2 regions of the Steroidobacter sp. genome follow, and region 2 is predicted to be linked to the other one. Evidence: riboswitches for the same ligand, from Rfam matches in the RefSeq annotation. Region 2 holds a riboswitch; the other holds the start of a gene.
What was found. Region 2 has a riboswitch for cobalamin ahead of VGD45_RS24555 (cobaltochelatase subunit CobN). Riboswitches for the same ligand answer to the same signal wherever they lie in the genome.
Positions count from the first base shown of each region.

Region 1 (6,017 bases), on a different contig from region 2:
CGAAGCAACGGGCGCTCGGGTTCGTTTCGTCGATGTGGACGAGGAGGGGCGGATATCGCTCCAGGACCTCGATCGAAAGCTGTCGGCCCGGACGCGAATCGTGGCGTTCAGCCATGTGTCGAACGTGGTCGGGTATATCAATCCGGTCGAGGAGATTAGTGCGCGTGCTCACAGAGCTGGCGCGCGAGTGTTTGTCGATGCGGCCCAATCAGCCCCGCACATTCCACTCGATGTGCAGGCGTTGGGTTGTGACGCCTTGGCCTTCTCGAGTCACAAGATGCTAGGCCCGATGGGCATCGGCATCCTTTGGGCCCGCGCTGACATGCTGGAAGAGATGTCGCCGTATCAAGCGGGTTCCAATATGGCGCACGAGGTCGATATAGAAGGAGAGGTGTTGGAGCGGGGCGCGCATAAGTTTGGCGCGGGCACTCCCAACGTCGCCGACGCGATAGGCCTGGCAGCAGCGATCGATCTCATCCATTCCCTCGGACGCGAGCCTATCGCACGTCACGAAGCCGCCTTGACGGCACACATGCTGGAAACAATGGCCGACGTGCCGGGGCTGCGCTTGTTGGGACCGAGAACGGCCGAGCGGCGCATCCCGGTCTTCTCTTTCACCCTGGCCGGGACCACGCCGCGAGAGGTATTGCGACAACTCAACTCACAAGGAATCGCGATTCGCGCGGGCGACCTATCCGCGCTGCCGTTGTTGAAAAGATTCGGTGTGACGGAAGCGGCGAGGGCGTCGTGCCATCTGTACACATCGATTGGCGAGATCGATCGGTTCGCAACTGCCCTCGCGAGTATCAGGCGCCGCTCAAAGGTGCAGTGACTCGTGATTGTGGTGCTTTCCATCAGTGCCGCCGCGCAAAACGTAAGCCGTCATACAACAGTAACCTGGCTTCTCTAGCGTTACGAAAGATTTTGACAGCCGAATAGCTTGGAATGCTGCACCGTAGGTCTCGGTGCGGCTCCCTCGTTGCTGATTTTGGAATCCCGAGTGCATCCGGAGAACAACTGCGACCGTAATGGCTATGGTCGCAGCGTTCGGGTTCCCCCGCACTGCCGTCCGGTCGTTATTTTCAGATAACGCACGGTCCTCGGCTGATTTCATGCCAGTTATTCATGTGGAGTTGACGCGAATGGTACGGTCGAGCCTTTGGCATTGCAGTCTGGTCGGGCTCGGCGTCATTTCAGCGCCACTGGGGAGCTTCGCGGGCGGCCTGCCGACCAGCGTGATCGAGGAAGTGGTGGTCACTGGCAGGCTGGATCGTTTGCAAGGCGCGCCGGTTTCGGCGAGTCAGGGCGTGGTCGGGGCCGAGCAACTGGACGTACGGCCGGTGCTGCGGGCCGGCGAATTGCTCGAAGTCGTGCCTGGGTTGATCGTCACTCAGCACAGCGGCGACGGTAAGGCGAATCAATATTTCCTGCGCGGCTTCAATCTCGATCACGGTACGGACCTGGCAACCAGCGTCGACGGCGTGCCGGTCAACATGCCGACGCACGGTCACGGCCAGGGCTACACGGATATCAACTTCGTGATTCCTGAGCTCGTGCAATCGATCGAGTATCGCAAAGGAACTTACTACGCCGAGACGGGAAATTTCTCGGCCGCCGGTGCGGTGGAGATGCGCTATCGCCATGCGCTGGCGGCGCCGATGATTGTGCTCGAAGGCGGCGAGGACAATTACATGCGCAGCCTGATCGCCGGCTCCGCTGAGGTTGGCGGCGGTCAATTGTTGATGGGCTTCGAGTACGCGCTGATCGACGGACCGTGGCAGCTCGAAGAGAACTATCGCAAACGCAATGGCCTGTTGCGCTATAGCCGCGATACTGACGGCGGGTCTTTCAGCATCACGGCGCAAGGTTACGAAGGCGAGTGGCGCTCCACGGATCAAATTCCGTTGCGTGCCGTGCAGAGCGGATCGATCGATCGCTTCGGCACCGTGGATCCCACCGACGGTGGCGATTCGCATCGTTACAGCTTGTCCGCGGACTGGACGACTGCGCTCGGCGGGGGCCAATCCAAGACGCTGTTGTATGCAATCGATTACGACCTGGATCTGATCTCGAACTTTTCTTATTTCACCGATCCCGAGAACGGCGATCAGTTCGAACAGGTCGATCAGCGCCGGGTTTACGGCGGCGAGTGGTCCTGGAATCGGGACTTCGACTGGCTGGGGCGATCGCAGAAATTTTCTTCCGGCTTGCAGGTTCGTCACGACGATATCGACAAAGTGGGCTTGTATCGCACGGTCGCTCGGGAGCGAATCGATACGACGCGCGAGGACGCCGTTCGGCAAACGAGCTATGGCGTTTACGGTAGTCTGGACACTCGTTGGAGCGACCATGTGCGGACGACGGTGGGGCTGCGCGCGGATCGCTTCGAGTTCGACGTGGATGCGAGCCTCCCGCAAAACTCAGGCGACGAGAGCGATTCCATCGCAAGCCCGAAGTTCTCGCTCGTGCTCGGCCCTTGGAGCAAGACGGAGTTCTTTTTCAACGCCGGCAAAGGCTTTCACAGCAATGACGCGCGCGGCACGACCATTCAGGTCGACCCGACCGACGGCGTCACACCGGCGGAGAGGGTAGATGCGCTCGTGGGTGCTACCGGATTGGATGTTGGAGTGCGCACGGCGCTGGTGCCCAACACGCAGTTCAGCGTGTCGTTGTGGAGCTTGAAGCTCGATTCCGAGTTGCTGTTCGTCGGCGATGCCGGGACGACCGAAGCCAGCCGGGCCAGCGAGCGCCGTGGCATCGAAGCTGCCGTGATCTGGAATCCACTGAGCTGGTTCATCGTTGACGCGGACCTCGCATGGTCACACGCACGCTTCGGTGACTACGACCCTGCAGGCGACCGAATTCCAGGCGCCGTCGAAAACGTCGCGTCGCTGGGATTGGCCATCGATCATCCTAGGGGCTGGTTCGGCGGCGCGCGCTTCCGTCACTTCGGCTCGGCGCCGCTCATCGAAGACAATCGCGTGCGTTCGAGTTCGACCACGCTCGTGAACCTGGAGGCCGGCTATCGGTTCTGGCAGCGGTACAAAATCAGCGCGGCCGTCTACAACGTGTTCGATAGCGAAGATAACGACATCACGTATTTCTATGAATCGCAGCTCGCCAACGAGACCGAGCCGGTGGAAGACATTCATTTCCACCCCGTCGAGCCGCGCACGGTTCGGGTGACACTCAGCGCCAGCTTTTAGTTCGGTCGCGTCGTCGGTGTTGACGCCCGCCGAGAACCACAATATCTTGTGTCCATCCTCGGTGCCTGCCCCAGTATTTTGGAGCAGGCTGAAAAGGGAACCCGGTGACCGCGCTAGCCATGGCGCGCATTCCGGGGCTGCCCCGCAGCGGTAATTGGGAACGAACGGCGTGAAATGCACTGGGCTTCGAAGCCTGGGAAGCGGCGCCAAGTAGGTCGGCTACGAGAAGTAACCGAAGCCCATGAGCCCGAAGACCTGCCGAGGATCGCGCGTCGACGAGGCGCGCACAGGCTGTCGGGCTCTCGTGGGAAAGGGCAGGCGGATGTTCGCGTCGCTGCGTTCGCAGGCAAGCGCGTCTCCGTTGTCCGCATTCCTCCATCGATAACCCGATCTCGCTCGCGGGAGCGAAGGCCGTCGTAACGGTTCGTGCCGAGCGCGCGGGCTGTTCGTCGTCTTTTGTCCGCGAGCCCCATCGATTCGGGGACAAGAACATGATGGCAACGCTCGCCGATTCTCATCAGGCCGATTTTCATTTGACGCCGCCGCATTCGGCTCGCACGCAGATGCGCGTCACCAAGCGCAATGGCGAGCGCGAAGCGGTCGACGTCAACAAGATCGTTCGCGCTGTTTCGCGTTGTGCGGACAGCCTCGATGCAGTCGATCCCATGCGAGTGGCGCTGAAGACAATCGCGGGTCTCTACGACGGCGCGACCACGCGCGAGTTGGATGAGTTATCGATCCGCACGGCCGCTTCGTTCACGTTCGAGGAGCCGGAGTATTCGCGACTCGCGGCGCGGTTACTGGCGGGGTTCATCGACAAGGAAGTGCAGGGGCAGGGCGTGTACTCGTTCTCGCAGTCCATCCGCCTCGGCTTCGATGTGGGGCTGATCAACGAACGTGTGATGAGCTTTGTCGAGAGCAATGCGCGTAAGTTGAACGACGCCATCGACGCGCGCCGTACGCAGGAGTTCGAGTACTTCGGCCTGAAGACGCTGTACGACCGTTATCTGCTCAAACATCCGACGCGCCGGCTCGCGCTGGAGTCGCCGCAACAGTTCTGGATGCGCATCGCCTGCGCGTTGAGCACCAACGTGCACGAAGCTATCGACCTTTATCACGTGTTCTCGTCGTTGGATTACATCCCCAGTTCGCCGACGCTGTTCAACGCGGGCACCCGGCACGAGCAGCTGTCGAGTTGTTTCCTGCTCGATTCTCCGGCTGACTCGCTCGAATCCATTTACGACAAGTACAAGGACATCGCACTGCTGTCCAAGTTCTCCGGCGGCATCGGCGTGGCGTGGCACCGGGTGCGCTCGGAAGGCTCGTTGATTCGCGCCACCAATGGTTTGTCCAATGGCATCGTGCCCTGGTTGAAGACGCTCGATTCGTCGGTCGCGGCGGTAAATCAGGGCGGCAAGCGCAAAGGGGCGGCTTGCGTTTATCTGGAACCGTGGCATGCGGACATCGAGGCGTTTCTGGAATTGCGCGACAATACCGGCGACGAGGGCCGTCGCACGCATCACATCAACCTCGCCAACTGGATCTGCGATCTGTTCATGCATCGGGTGGAAGAGGACGAGATGTGGTCGCTGTTCGATCCGAAGGACGTGCCGCAGCTGCCCGACTTGTGGGGCGAAGCATTCGAAGCGGCATATATCCAGGCCGAAGCGCAGGGCATGGCTCGCAAGTCAGTCCGTGCACGCGATCTGTATGCCCGGATGATGCGCACGCTGGCGCAGACCGGTAACGGCTGGATGACCTTCAAGGACAAGTGCAATCGCGCGGGCAACCAGACGGCGCGCGCCGGCAACGTGATTCATCTGTCGAATCTCTGTACGGAAATTCTCGAGGTCACCAGCGAAGGCGAGACCGCCGTGTGCAATCTCGGCTCGATCAACCTCGGCCGGCATGTGGTCGACGGTTCGTTCGATTTCGACAAGCTTGCGCAAACGGTGCAGACGGCCGTGCGCCAGCTGGACCGCGTGATCGATCTGAACTTCTATCCGATCGGGACGGCGCGGGCCTCGAACATGCGTTGGCGGCCGGTCGGACTGGGCGTGATGGGCTTGCAGGACGTGTTTTTCCAGATGCGGCTGGGATTCGACAGTCCGCAGGCGAAGGAGCTGTCGACGCGCATTGCCGAGACGATTTACTTCCATGCGCTCCGCACCTCGATGGAGCTGGCCCGCGAGCTTGGCGCGCACGATGCGTTCAAGGACACGCGCGCGGCCGACGGCGAGTTGCAGTTCGACAGCTGGGGTGTCACGCCATCGGATGTGGCGCAGTGGAATGCGTTGCGCGATGAAATCAAGGCGCACGGCTTGCGCAATAGCCTGCTGATCGCCATCGCGCCGACGGCCACGATCGCATCCATCGCGGGTTGCTACGAGTGTATCGAGCCACAGGTTTCCAATCTGTTCAAGCGGGAGACGCTCTCGGGTGACTTCTTGCAGGTGAACCGGTATCTCGTGGACGAGCTGAAGCAACTCGGCTTGTGGACCGATGAGATCCGCAATCGGATCAAACTCGCCGACGGTTCGGTGCAAGGCATTGCTGATATTCCCGAGGCGCTGCGTGCGATCTATCGCACGGCGTGGGAAGTGCCGATGCGCGCACTGATCGACCTGGCAGCGTCTCGTGGCGCGTACATCGATCAGAGCCAGTCGCTGAATCTGTTCATCGCCAACCCCACGATCGGACAGCTCTCCAGCATGTATATGTACGCGTGGAAGAGTGGAGTGAAGACGACGTATTACCTGCGCTCGCGCCCGGCGACCAATATCGCCAAGACGACGGTGCAGGCGACGCAGG
Region 1 covers NZ_DASWTF010000041.1:18,399-24,415, forward strand. Annotated here, with positions in the region: gene VGD45_RS25430 (aminotransferase class V-fold PLP-dependent enzyme) at 1-832, shown strand, start outside; gene VGD45_RS25435 (TonB-dependent receptor) at 1,143-3,206, shown strand; cobalamin riboswitch at 3,249-3,483, shown strand; gene VGD45_RS25440 (ribonucleoside-diphosphate reductase subunit alpha) at 3,698-6,017, shown strand, end outside.
Region 1: it holds a riboswitch for cobalamin, as region 2 does, so the genes downstream of both, VGD45_RS25440 (ribonucleoside-diphosphate reductase subunit alpha) here and VGD45_RS24555 (cobaltochelatase subunit CobN) in region 2, are expected to answer to the same signal.

Region 2 (6,017 bases):
TCTCATCGGCCGTGGCGAGCAGCGCGCCAGTGATCATGGCCAGTTCGAACCCGCCGAACTCGGTGATTGTTTCGATCGGAGTGAGCTTCTCCGGCCGTCGCGCGGACGCCACCGCCAAACGTTCGCGCTTACGTGCGAGACCCACGTCGTCGAGCCCAGTGCCGCGCCCAACGCACTCGTCCAAGGACCAGCCCGTCCGCCGATGCAACAGCATGGACGCGCAGGCCGTGTTGCCGATGCCCATCTCACCAAACATCAACGCATTGGAACCTTGGCGCAGGGCGTCTTGCGCCAACGCCCGACCCGTAGCGATCGCATGCTCGCGCTGCTCGGCTGTCATCGCCGGCTCGATCCGGAAGTTGCGTGTGCCGCGGGCGGGGGCGCGAGCCAGAAGGGAAGGATGTTCGCCGATGTCGGTCGCGACTCCGGCATCGACGACGCGCAGGGTGATGCCATGCTGTCGCGCGAGTACATTGATGGCCGCTCCACCTCGCAGGTAGTTCAGCAGCATCTGGGCCGTGACCGACTGTGGGAAGGCGCTCACACCATCGGTGGCGATGCCGTGGTCGGCCGCAAATACAAACATTTGTGGCGCACGGAAAGCCGGCGTGTCGGTGTCGAGCGCGAGGCCGATGCGAACGGCGAGCGTCTCCAGCGTGCCTAATGAGCCCTGCGGCTTGGTGCGCGTGTCGAGTCGGCGTTGCAAGGCGGCGTTGGTTATCATATCGGTTGGAACTGTGAGTGCGGGCAATGAAAGACAACGAGTCAGGTGAGCGAACTTCGGCCGGGCGACGGCTGATTCTGGGTGGCGCGCGCTCCGGGAAGACCGCTCACGCCATCGCGTTGGCCAGGTCGCTGTCGGCGGCGCGAGGCATCTCCGTGACATATGTTGCCACGGCGCAAGCCCTCGATCAGGAAATGCAACATCGCATCTCGCTGCATCGTGCCGAGCGGCCGGCAACATGGCGAACCTTAGAAGCACCAGCCGGCCTTGCGCAAGCACTGCGCGATCACAGCGAGCCCGCCATCCTGGTCGTCGACTGCATGACGCTGTGGTTATCGAACGCATTGCTGAAAGATTTCCGCGAGGATGCGCCGACTGCCGTGCTGCCGAACTGGGAGTCCGAGCGCAGCGAATTTTTGCAATGGCTGCAAGCAGTTCGCGGCGATGTGCTGTTGATTTCCAACGAAGTCGGCGCGGGCATCGTCCCGTTGTCGCCGTTGTCCCGCCGCTTTCAGGACGAGCAGGGGCGGTTGAATCAGGCGCTCGCGGCGGTGTGCGACCAGGTGACGCTGGTGGTGGCCGGAATCGCCGTGCCCATCAAGCCGGCGGCCGGTCATTAATTGACGAACCCAAATTGACGAACTCAGAGTTTTCGCGCACTGTGCGCGCGAACGACAAGCAATGGGAACCGGGTGCAATGCCCGGGCTGCCCCCGCAACTGTAAGCGGTGCCGCCATCGAAGCTCCTGAAACATCGGGGCTGCCACTGGGCTGAACGGCCTGGGAAGGTGATGGCAAGGCGCGAAGCCGCGAGCCAGGAGACCAGCTTGCCGTGGTCGTCTTCGTGCAGCCGGGGTGTGCTGAACGAGCGGGAATTCCTGCAGCGACGACAGACTCGGTGCACGCTGAATGGCGGCGCCGTGATGTTGGTCAGCTTCGGGGTCCTGGACGTGCGCCGCTCGCAATTCCGCTTCGTTCTCCGCCGTTCGTGCGGATTTTTGTTGCTCCTGCTGCTTCCATTGCTCGCATCGGCGGCCACGCTGGTTGCGGTCGTTTCCGAGCGCAACTCCGGCGATCTCGCGCAGGCGGCTCGCGATTTCAATCGACGCCTGCCACAACATCGGCTGGTCTTTCGAACGACGGCGCAGATCGATGCGTTGAGCGACGCGCAGTTGCAGGAACTGATCGGCGGCGCGGATGCGCTGCTGCTCGCAACGGTGTTCAAGGAAACGGCCCAGCGCATTCAGGCATTGCTGCCGGAAGCGCAGGCGCGCGAGGTTATTGCTGTGGCTGGCGATCCTGCGCTTGGGCGTCAAAGTCGATGGCGCGGCAAACGTTTGTTTGCTGAAGAAGATCCGCGGTATGCGGAGTTGTCATCTCTCACCGCTGAGAAGGATGCTAGCGCGGAAACCGTCGCTGCCGCAGTTCGACGCCATCCACAGCTGACGCCTTGGATTCAAGGGCGAGCCTACTGGCAGAACCGCGGCGAATCGAATCTGATTTCGTTGCTGGCATTGCTCCTGTCCGAGCAGGATCGAGCGGCCGCCGCGGCCATCAAGCCCGTCGAAGATGCGCTGCCCATGCGCTTTCACTATCGGGGCGAATGGTTCACAGCCCAAACGCTTCCGTTGGCTGGGGGCCGGCGCGTCGTCGCGGTGCTCGAGGATCAGCACGCCGACGTCGTTTTGAGCGAAGCGATCTGCCGCGCGCTGAGCGAGCGATCCTTGGACTGCCTAACTGTGCTTGCTGGTTGGGGCAAGCCGAGCAGCGACGCGCTCGCGATCTTGCGTGACAAAGTCGGCGCTCGCCTGGGCGCAATCGTGTCGGTGCAGGACTTCATCGTCGGTGGCAGCAGCGATCGCGCGGTCGCGACTCGGCATCTCGATCAATTGGATGTGCCGGTGCTGAAGGCGTTGCGCTTGCACGATGTCACCGCCGACGGTTGGCGAATGTCCGAGCACGGCCTTGCTTGGGACAGTGTTTATTACCGCGTGGCCATGCCGGAGCTGCAAGGTATCAGCCAGCCTATCGTGGTCGCTGCCGCGGCCGCCGCGCAAGTGGATGCGCTCACTGGCATCGCCGTCACGCAAGTGGCGGCTATCCCCTCGCAGGTGGGCCAGCTGACTGCGCGCATCGACCGATGGATTCGTTTGCAGCAGACCAAGAACGCCGACAAGCACGTTGCCATTGTTTATTACAACCATCCGCCGGGGCGTCACAACATCGGCGCGGACAATCTCGACGTGCCGGCCTCGCTGCTGGAAATTCTGCGCGCAATGAAGCGCGAGGGCTATGACACCGGGCCGTTGCCTGAGTCATCCGCCGCGTTGCTGGAGAAATTGCAGCAGGATGGTGTGAATCTTCCCGAGCAGGGCGATGTGTTGCGAGCGATGGCGGCGCGCGTCGCCAACGTCAGCGCCGATCAATACGCGAAATGGTTCGCGACGCTGCCCGAAGCTTTGCAGAAAGAAATGACGGGCGGCCCGTTAGCCTTGCTGCAAGCAAACGTGTCGGCCGCTCAGGCGGCTCGCTTGCCGCAAGAAGCGCGCGGGCAAGTCACGCGCACGTTGCATGAGGTCGAGCATTTGCTGGAAGGCGCTCAGCATCCTGCTCGCGCTCGGGCCTTGGACCTGGTTCAGCAGCTCCAGGCGGCTTATGAAATTCAGCTGACCAAGGGCGGTAACGAAGCGCGCATCGACTCGCTGACTCGCGCCATTGCCGCCACGGGCATCGAGGGGTTGCGCGGCTGGGGCGAGTTGCCGGGCAATGTCATGGTGAACAAAGGCAAGTTGGTGTTGCCAGGCGTGCGCTTCGGCAAAGTGTTCGTGGGTCCACAGCCGCCGCGCGGCTGGGAGTTGAACGAGGAGTTGCTACACGCCAACACCAGCATCCCGCCGACGCACCAGTATCTCGCTTTCTATTTCTGGCTGCGCCATGAGTTTCGCGCGGATGCCATCGTGCATCTCGGGCGGCATTCGACATATGAGTTCCTGCCGCGCAAAGGCGTCGGTCAGGATGAGCTCGATTATCCGGCGCTCATCGCCGGCGACATTCCCGGGATCTATCCCTACATCGTCGATGGGGTGGGCGAGGGGCTGCAGGCGAAGCGACGGGGATTGGCTGTGATCGTGGATCATTTGATTCCGCCTCTCACCGCGACGCCGCTCTACGACGACCTCTTGCGCCTGCGACAACTGGTGGAGAGCTACGAGTCATCGAACAATCCGGCGTTGCGCAAGCAGGCAGCTGCGTCCATGCGCGGCCTGATCGATGAGTTGCATCTCAAGGACGCCTTGACCGCCAGCATGGATGCGGAGCTGAAGGTGCGCGGCATCTCGTTCGAACAGGCGGACGATGAGTTGCTGGTGCACGAGATCGGTCACTACCTCACGCACTTGCAAGAAGATTTCATGCCGCTGGGCCTGCACGTGTTCGGGAAGCCTTGGACCGCCGAAGCGTTGAACACGATGCTGGTGTCGATGAAGGCGGGCAAGGGCGATGAGGCTCTGCGTCGGAATCTGGAGAGCTCGCCATCGAATGAAATGCGAGCGCTGCTGCACGGACTGTCGGGTCGATTCATTCCGGCCGGTCCGGGCAACGATCCGATTCGCAATGCCGAGGCGCTGCCGACGGGAAGAAACTTTCATGGCCTCGACAACAGCCTGATTCCATCGCGGCTCGGTTACACGCTCGGCTCGAAGCTGGCGTCCGAGGCGCGCGCGAAAGTGGAAGAGGACGGCAAGGAGGCAGTCATTCTTTGGGCGTCCGATTCGGTGCGCGATGAAGGCGCGATGGTGGGATTCGGTCTGTCGCTGCTGGGCGTGGCCCCCGAATGGAACAGTCGCGGTATCGTGGCAGGGTTGGAGCGGCTGCCTTTGAACGAAGTGGGCATGCGCGCCGACACCGTATTCGTTACGTCGGGCCTGTTCCGTGATTTGTTCGGTCAGCAGATCGTGTGGCTGGACAAGGCCGTGTTGCTGGCGCTGGATGGCAGTCGCCGTACCATCGAGCGCAGTCGCCCCGATCTCGCGTCATCGCTGCGTGCCGCGCTGGAGCCGTTAGGACCGCTGGCGCACGCGGGCGATGAGCCATTGTCTCGCAATCATGTCGCCCGTCATTGGGTGATTGAAACATCTGCGCTGATCAAACAAGGCATCGGCCATGCCGAGGCCGGAAAGCAGGCCAGCCTGCGCGTGTTCGGGACTTCGCCAGGCGATTACAGCGCGGGCGTCAATCGCGCGGTCGAGCGATCGGGCAGCTGGAACGATCGCAAGGAGCTCGCGAAGATCTACATCGATCGCATCGGTCACGCGTACTCGGCCGATGGTGCGAGCCAGGCTCAGCAAGAGCTGTTACGCAACAACCTGCGCGCCGTGCGGAACACGTACCTCGGACGTTCCAGCAATCTGTACGGCTTGATGGATAACAACGACGCGTTCGATTATCTCGGCGGCTTGAGCCTTGCCGTGGAAACATTGAGCGGTCGCGTGCCGGCAAGTCACGTCGCCGATCATTCGAACCCGTCACAGCCGCAGATGCAGGCACTCCCGGCCGCCTTGCTCGCCGAGCTGCGCGGGCGCTATCTGAACCCAGCGTGGATCAAACCCCTGATGCAGCATGGCTATGCGGGCGCGCGCACCATGGGCAGCGAGTTCATGGAATATCTGTGGGGCTGGCAGGTGACCAATCCCGATGTGATCAAGAGCTGGGCCTGGGACGAGGTCAAGCAGGTGTATCTGGACGATAGTCACGGCCTCGGGCTGGACGAGTTCCTGGAGCAGGGCTCGAACGTGCATGTGAAGACCAACATGATGGCCATCCTGCTGGTCGCGGCTGAAAAACAATTCTGGCAGGCCGACGCGGCGACCTTGCAACAGCTCAGTCAGCAGTGGGTGGATCTGCTACTCGAACATGGCTTGCCTGGCAGCGGACATACCCAGCCGGATCATCCGGTGTTTCAGTGGGTTCAGCCGTATCTGCGCGCGGATCAGATCGAGCCGCTCAAGCAATTACTCGACCGTGCGCGCGTCGATGCGAAGGCGGCTTCGTCGCCCACGACGATGGCTGAGTTGCAGGCTGCGAATGAGCAGTCTCAACAGAGTGCTGAGGGGCAGCCCTCGGGCGGGCGGTCGCCTTGGGGACTGATGCTGATCGTTGTGGTCGTGGCCGTTCTGCTGTCCGCAGGTTACTTGCGCGGACGTTACGTTGCTCCGAAGGGTCGTTCCGCATGAGCTCATTTATCGTTCAATGGACACACGCGCTGGTGCCCATGTTGCTGGTGCCGGTCGTCATTG
Region 2 covers NZ_DASWTF010000039.1:41,360-47,376, forward strand. Annotated here, with positions in the region: gene cobT (nicotinate-nucleotide--dimethylbenzimidazole phosphoribosyltransferase) at 1-724, opposite strand, end outside; gene cobU (bifunctional adenosylcobinamide kinase/adenosylcobinamide-phosphate guanylyltransferase) at 751-1,344, shown strand; cobalamin riboswitch at 1,354-1,570, shown strand; gene VGD45_RS24555 (cobaltochelatase subunit CobN) at 1,551-5,954, shown strand; gene VGD45_RS24560 (MotA/TolQ/ExbB proton channel family protein) at 5,951-6,017, shown strand, end outside.